2 regions of the Acidovorax sp. GW821-FHT09A11 genome follow, and region 2 is predicted to be linked to the other one. Evidence: predicted binding sites of a transcription regulator. Region 2 holds the regulator's gene; the other holds the start of a gene.
What was found. The regulator LexA, encoded in region 2, represses DNA repair genes until DNA is damaged. The targets are predictions, from matches to a motif close to ACTGTATNNNNATACAGT.
Positions count from the first base shown of each region.

Region 1: AC07PV_RS19720 (DNA topoisomerase IV subunit B) is a predicted target of LexA. The motif match lies at 1,457-1,474, and genes of this name have one in related genera.

Region 1 is NZ_JBWKPS010000008.1:155,316-158,797, forward strand. Features, by position in the region: gene AC07PV_RS19720 (DNA topoisomerase IV subunit B) at 1-1,423, opposite strand, end outside; gene AC07PV_RS19725 (MFS transporter) at 1,661-2,878, shown strand; gene AC07PV_RS19730 (hypothetical protein) at 2,906-3,076, shown strand; gene AC07PV_RS19735 (class I SAM-dependent methyltransferase) at 3,157-3,482, shown strand, end outside.
Region 2 is NZ_JBWKPS010000001.1:406,623-410,104, forward strand. Features, by position in the region: gene AC07PV_RS01900 (D-2-hydroxyacid dehydrogenase family protein) at 1-364, opposite strand, end outside; gene AC07PV_RS01905 (hypothetical protein) at 628-1,125, opposite strand; gene lexA (transcriptional repressor LexA) at 1,282-1,956, opposite strand; gene AC07PV_RS01915 (asparaginase) at 2,040-2,996, shown strand; gene AC07PV_RS01920 (hypothetical protein) at 3,016-3,435, shown strand; gene AC07PV_RS01925 (DUF6152 family protein) at 3,455-3,482, shown strand, end outside.

The DNA of each region.
Region 1 (3,482 bases), on a different contig from region 2:
CGAACAGGCGGTCGCGCTCCACCTCCCAGGTGTTGAGCACCTTGCCGCGCAGCGGCAGGATGGCCTGGCTTTCCTTGTCGCGGCCCATCTTGGCGCTGCCGCCGGCGGAGTCGCCCTCGACCAGGAAGACTTCGTTGTGGGCGATGTCGCGGCTTTCGCAGTCGGTGAGCTTGCCGGGCAGCACGGCCACGCCCGAGCCCTTGCGCTTTTCGACCTTCTGGCCGGCCTTCTGGCGCGTCTGCGCGGCCTTGATGGCGAGTTCTGCCAGCTTCTTGCCGTAGTCCACGTGCTGGTTGAGCCAGAGCTCCAGCGCCGGGCGCACGAAGCCGCTGACCAGGCGCACCGCGTCGCGCGAGTTCAGCCGCTCCTTGATCTGGCCCTGGAACTGAGGATCGAGCACCTTGGCCGAGAGCACGTAGCTGGCACGGGCGAACACGTCTTCGGGCAGCAGCTTGACGCCCTTGGGCAGCAGGCTGTGCAGCTCGATGAAGCTCTTGACGGCGTTGAACAGGCCGTCGCGCAGGCCGCTTTCGTGCGTGCCGCCGGCGCTGGTGGGAATCAGGTTGACGTAGCTCTCGCGCATGGGCTGGCCGTCTTCGGTGAAGGCCACGCACCAGGAGGCGCCCTCGCCCTCGGCAAAACTCTCGTTGTTGCGGTCGGCAAAGCCCTCGCCCTCGAAGAGCGGGATCACCGGGTCGCCGCTGAGCGTCTGCATCAGGTAGTCGCGCAGGCCGCCCTTGTACTGCCAGGTCTGGGTGTCGCGCGTCTTCTCGTTGACCAGGGTCACCGACACGCCGGGCATGAGCACCGCCTTGCTGCGCAGGAGGTGGGTGAGCTCGCCCATGGGCAGCGCGCTCGACTCGAAATACTTGGCATCAGGCCAGGCGCGCACGGTCGTGCCCTGCTTGCGCTCGCCGGCTTCCAGCGCGCGGGTCACCAGGGGCTCGACCACGTCGCCGGCCGAAAACACCAACCGGGCGACCTTGCCTTCACGGTGGCTGCTCACTTCCAGGCGGTTGGCCAGCGCGTTGGTCACGCTCACGCCCACGCCGTGCAGGCCGCCCGAGAAGCTGTAGGCACCGCCCTTGCCCTTGTCGAACTTGCCGCCCGCGTGCAGGCGGGTGAAGACCAGCTCGATCACCGGCGCGTTTTCCTCGGGGTGCATGCCGAAGGGGATGCCGCGCCCGTCGTCCTCGATGCTCACCGAGCCGTCGGCGTGCAGCGTGACCTTGATCTTCTTGCCATGGCCGGCCAGCGCCTCGTCGGCGGCGTTGTCCAGCACCTCCTGGATGATGTGCAGGGGGTTGTCGGTGCGGGTGTACATGCCCGGGCGCTGCTTGACGGGCTCCAGGCCCTTGAGCACGCGGATCGACCCTTCGGAATAGTCACTACTGGGGGACACGGAAGACGGTTTGGCAGACATAGCGGCGGATTGTAGTGCGGCAGCAGCGCAATAGCTGGATGAAAAAACAGTCATGACAACACTGGCAGCGTGCTCCGGGCCCCCCAGGCCCGGGGGCGGCGGCAGACAGAGTGGCTGGGGGCGGGTTGCAACACAAAGGACGGTCCCGCGCAGCAGGCCTGGCGGCAACCCCGCTGCCAACTGTATTGGTCCCCGGTGTATCAGCGCGTTTCGCCCAATCTCGCTACATTCCTGCGCATGCATATGAATCCTCCCAAACTGTCCATGTTCCAGGTGCTCGCATGCGGCGCGGCCATCGTGACCCTGTCCATGGGCATCCGCCATGGGTTCGGGCTCTGGCTCCTGCCCATCACGCAGGAGATGGGCTGGACCCGCCAGTCGTTCGCGCTGGCCATCGCCATCCAGAACCTGTCCTGGGGCCTGATCGGCATCTTTGCGGGCATGGCGGCAGACCGGTTCGGGGCGTTCCGCGTGCTCATCGGCGGCGCGGTGCTCTATGGCCTGGGTTTGGCGGGCATGGCGCTGTCGCCCACGACCACCCTGTTTGCGTTGACGGCCGGCGTACTGATCGGCGCCGCGCAGGCGGGCACCACCTACGCCGTGATCTACGGTGTGCTGGGCCGCCAGATCGCGCCGGAGCGCAGGTCCTGGGCCATGGGCGTGGCGGCGGCCGCAGGTTCGTTCGGCCAGTTCCTCATGGTGCCCGTGGAGGGCTGGCTGATCGCCGGACTGGGTTGGCAGCAGGCGCTGCTGGCCTTGTCGATGGCCGTGCTGCTCATCGTGCCGCTGGCCTTTGGCCTGCGGGAGCCGGGCTTCAAGGGCGCCGCGCCGCCCAAGCGCGAGCAGACCATCGTGCAGGCGCTGGGCGAGGCGTTCCGCTACCCGAGCTTCAACCTGCTGATGGCCGGTTATTTCGTGTGCGGCTTCCAGGTGGTGTTCATCGGGGTGCACATGCCCAGCTACCTGAAGGACCATGGCCTGTCGCCCCAGGTGGCCAGCTACGCGCTGGCGCTGATCGGCCTGTTCAACGTGCTGGGCACCTACGTGGCCGGCACCCTCGGCCAGCGCATGCCCAAGCGGTTCATCCTGGCCTTCATCTACTTTGCCCGCGCGGCGGTGATCACCGTGTTCCTGCTCGTGCCGCTGTCGCCGCTGTCGGTGTATGTGTTCTCGGCCGTGATGGGCACGCTGTGGCTGTCCACCATCCCGCCCACCAACGCCACCATCGCGCAGATCTTTGGCGTGCAGCACCTGTCGATGCTGGGCGGCTTCGTGTTCTTCAGCCACCAGATCGGCAGCTTCCTGGGCGTGTGGCTGGGCGGCTATCTGTATGACGCCACGGGCAGCTACGATATCGTCTGGTACATCGCCATCGCGCTGGGGGTGTTTGCCGGGCTGGTGAACCTGCCGGTCCGGGAAAGCCCCATCCCGCGCGGCGCCGCCCAGCCCGCCTGAACACGGCCCTTGCATCCGAACATCCCCATGTCCACCGCCAGCAGCGCCCCCTCGACCTCGCCCAGCCACGGCATGCCACGGGCCTGGCGCTGGCTGGCCTGGACAGTTGCCGTGGTGCTGTGCCTGGCGGTGTTTGGCATGTACACGGTGCCGGACTTCATGGTGATGCTGGCCGACCAGATGTGGGCGTGTTTCTGAGCCCGCGCCATCCACTTTCAAGTCTTTTTGGCCGCCAGCGCTTGATGAATAAGCGCTGATAGCTATATCTTCAATAGCAAATGCACGGTAACGAAGCCGCTTCCGACTGGGTCCGCCGCTGGTCCCACCTGATCGCGCCGGGCAGCACGGTGCTCGACGTGGCCTGCGGCGCCGGGCGTCACCTGCGCTGGCTGCATGGCCTGGGCCACCCCGTGGTGGGGGTGGACCGCTCTGCCGAGGCCCTGGCCGCCTGCGAGGGGCAGGGGGAACTCGTCCTGGCCGACATCGAGAACGGCCCATGGCCGCTGGCGGGCCGCCGGTTTGGCGCCGTGGTCGTCACCAACTACCTGTGGCGGCCCCTGCTGCCCACCCTGGTGGAGAGCGTCGCACCGGGTGGCGTGCTGAT
Region 2 (3,482 bases):
GCGGCAGCCTGCGCATGGCTGCCATCACGAGGGCCCAGGTCAGTTCGGCCGGGGCCACCGGGGACCCTATGCCCTCGGCCACGGCAATGCCCCGCTCCGTGCACGCCGTCACGTCGATGTGACTGCCGATCTTGCCGGTTTGCGCGATCAGTTTGAGACGGGGAAGCTTTTCCACCAGTTGGCGCGTGATCTGTGTGCGCTCCCGCACCAGAACGATGATGTCGGCATCCTTCAGGCGGACAGAAAGCTGCCCAAGTCCTTTGACGGTATTGGTGTAGACCTTGGCGGTGTACGCGTCGAGCCGGGATGCGCAGTGCAGCTTGCGGACTGCGTCCTGGTAGTCGTCGAGAATCACAATGTTCATCCCGATATTGTGCCTTGGTGGCGCCACCGGCATTCACCGGGCTGCCGCCCTGGGGCATCAAAGTACGGGGCTTTTGGTGACGGAGTGTTGGCGCATCCCGCAAAACGCTGCCGACCATGGCAGGACGGGGCGGGGCCGTGCCATCGCTCCCCGGCCGTTTTTCTCACGCCCGCAGATCCATCTCTTTCGAGAAGGAACGCCACACGCCAACGAGGACCGTGCCGTTGGCGCCCTTGGCCCGTGATGAAGGAAGTATCTTGGTCTCAAGAGGCCTGAAGGGCTCCCTCGCAGGCCACCATGCGGTCCAGTTCCGCGCACACGTCGGCCATCCTGCCGGCGATCACCAGCCGGCCTGTGCCGGGGGCTGAGATCCTGCGCAAGACCTTGGCGGTCCGGCGGCCCGATCCATCGGTGGGCCGCGGTGCTGCGCAGGCGCTGCGGTTTCCTGCGGGCGGCACCGGCATCGCGGGCGGTGCTCTGCGGGTGGCGGCCTGCCGCCCGGGGCCTTCGGCGGGGGGCGTCTGGGGCGTGTTGATCGTGAAGGGCCAGTTGCCGCGCAGCGGACGTGGGCCAGGGAGACCCTGCGGGCGGTGGATGCTCCTGGAGCCGGCCGTGCCCCGGCCGTCGCTGCGGTCCGTGCCATCGTGGTGGGAACGGGGTGGGGGCGAACCTGCCGCAGACGGCATCGCGAGCGCGGCGGTCGAGTGAAACCAGCGCGTCAGCGAGCGCAGCGGCACGGAGAAGGCGGAAAAGGTGGTCAAGGCAATTCCCATGTGAAAACTCCGAAGGTCGGGGGTTGGACATAGGCAGGATTGCAAATTGAACCCGCACCGCAGGGCTGGCGTGCCGGTTTGCCCGGCACACCAAACGCCCGCCACCTGCAATGCGGTAGTGAATGGACCAGCAGCCGGGACCGGCTACATCAGCATGGTGTTGCGAATGAGGCCTACCGCGAGACCTTCGATTTCGAAAGGTTCGCCAGGCTGTACCACGATGACCGGGTAGTCCGGGTTTTCAGGCAGCAGCTCGATGGCCGTGGCGGTGCGCCGCAGGCGCTTGACCGTCACGTCGTCTCCCAGGCGGGCCACGATGATCTGGCCGTTGCGCACCTCGCGGGTGGACTGCACGGCCAGCAGGTCGCCGTCCATGATGCCGGCATCGCGCATGGACATGCCACGCACCTTGAGCAGGTAGTCGGGCTTGTGCTGGAACAGGCTGTTTTCCACGCTGTAGGTCTGGTCGACGTGTTCCTGCGCGAGAATGGGCGAACCCGCCGCCACACGCCCCACCAGGGGCAGGACCAGCTGGGAGAGCCCGGGAATGGGCAGGTGGAACTGGCTGCCGCGCGCTGCATTGATGGAGCGCAGCGTGTCGCTGCGCAACCGGATGCCCCGCGATGTGCCGCTCACCAGTTCGATCACGCCCTTGCGTGCGAGGGCCTGCAGATGTTCTTCTGCCGCATTGGCCGACTTGAAGCCCAGTTCAGCCGCGATTTCGGCGCGGGTGGGAGGCGCCCCTGTGCGTGCAATGGCGGTCTGGATGAGGTCCAGGATCTGTTGCTGGCGGGCCGTGAGTTTCGGGTTGTCGAGCATGGTGGTTTCCGGTGGAGGCGGCTACAGTGAAGGACAACTGTTTTTTAATCCAGTAACTGTATTTTTCACCAGTTTTTCGGAGTATGCAAGTGAGTGGGCAAAAAATTGTGGTTTTGGGCACTGGAGGAACCATTGCCGGCACGTCGGCACAGGCGGGTGACAACATCGGGTACACCGCCGCGCAGGTCGGGGTGGAGCAGCTGCTGGCAGCGGTCCCCGGATTGCAGGAGGCGGCCGGTGGCATGCTCGTGGCGGAGCAGGTGGCTCAGATCGACAGCAAGGACATGGATGGCGGGGTGTGGCAGGCCCTGGCGCTGCGCTGCGCCCACCACCTCCAGGATGCTTCCGTGCGCGGGGTGGTCATCACCCACGGCACCGATACGCTGGAGGAGACGGCCTGGTTCCTGAACCAGGTGCTGGATACCCGGCTGAAACCCGTGGTGCTGACCTGCGCCATGCGCCCGGCCACGGCGCTCACGCCCGACGGGCCGCAAAATCTCCTGGATGCCGTGGCGGTCGCGGTGGCTGCGGGTGCCCGCGGCGTGCTCGCAGTGGCCGCTGGCGAGGTCCACGGCGCACAGCAGGTCCAGAAGGTGCATCCGTACCGTGTCCATGCGCTCAGTTCGGGCGAGGCCGGGCCTTTGGGGTGGGTGGAGGAGGGCGCCATTCGCCTTGCGCAGGATTGGCCGATACCGCCCGCCAAGCATGCGTGGGGTGCTCTGCAAAATATAGCAAATGCAGCGGCCTGGCCCCGCGTGGAGGTGATCATGAGCCACGCGGGCGCCACGGGCGCCATGGTGGATGCGCTGGTGCGTGACGGCGTCCAGGGGCTGGTGGTGGCATGCACCGGCAACGGCACCATCCACCACCTTCTGGAAGCCGCATTGCTGCGCGCGCAGGAGGTGGGCGTGCGGGTGGTCCGGTCCACGCGCTGCGCCGAGGGGCGGGTGCTGCCCAAGCCTGGTGACGTGCTGCCTGATTCCGGCGGGCTGCCGCCCCTGAAGGCCCGGATCTCGCTGATGCTGGACCTGATGCGCTGAGCGCGAAGGCTGTCCGGTGTTGTTTGCAGCCCTCAAGACACACGCCTGGGCCTACCCGGCGCTGGAAGTGGTGCACATCGTTGGCATTGCCCTGCTGCTGGGCAACCTGGTGCTGCTGGAGTTGCGCGTGTTTGGCCGGGGGGCGGCGCTGCCCGTCAAGGACCTTGCGCGGCTCAGCCTGTCGCTGGCATTGTGTGGCTTTGGCCTGGCGGCGGCATCGGGCCTGCTGATGTTCGCCACCCAGCCTTCCGAGCTGCTCGCCAGCCGCGCATTCACCTTGAAGATGCTGCTGTTAATGCTTGCGGGCTGCAACGCCGCGTGGTTCCATGGGCGTGGATCGCTGGCGCGCCTGGACGCCCTGGCCCGGGTGCAGATGCTGGCGTCCACGCTGATCTGGCTGGCCGTGGTGGTCTGTGGCCGCTGGATCGCCTATCTGTGACCTGACAAGGAGAGAACCGATGAGTCTGCAACGCCGCCGCCTGCTCC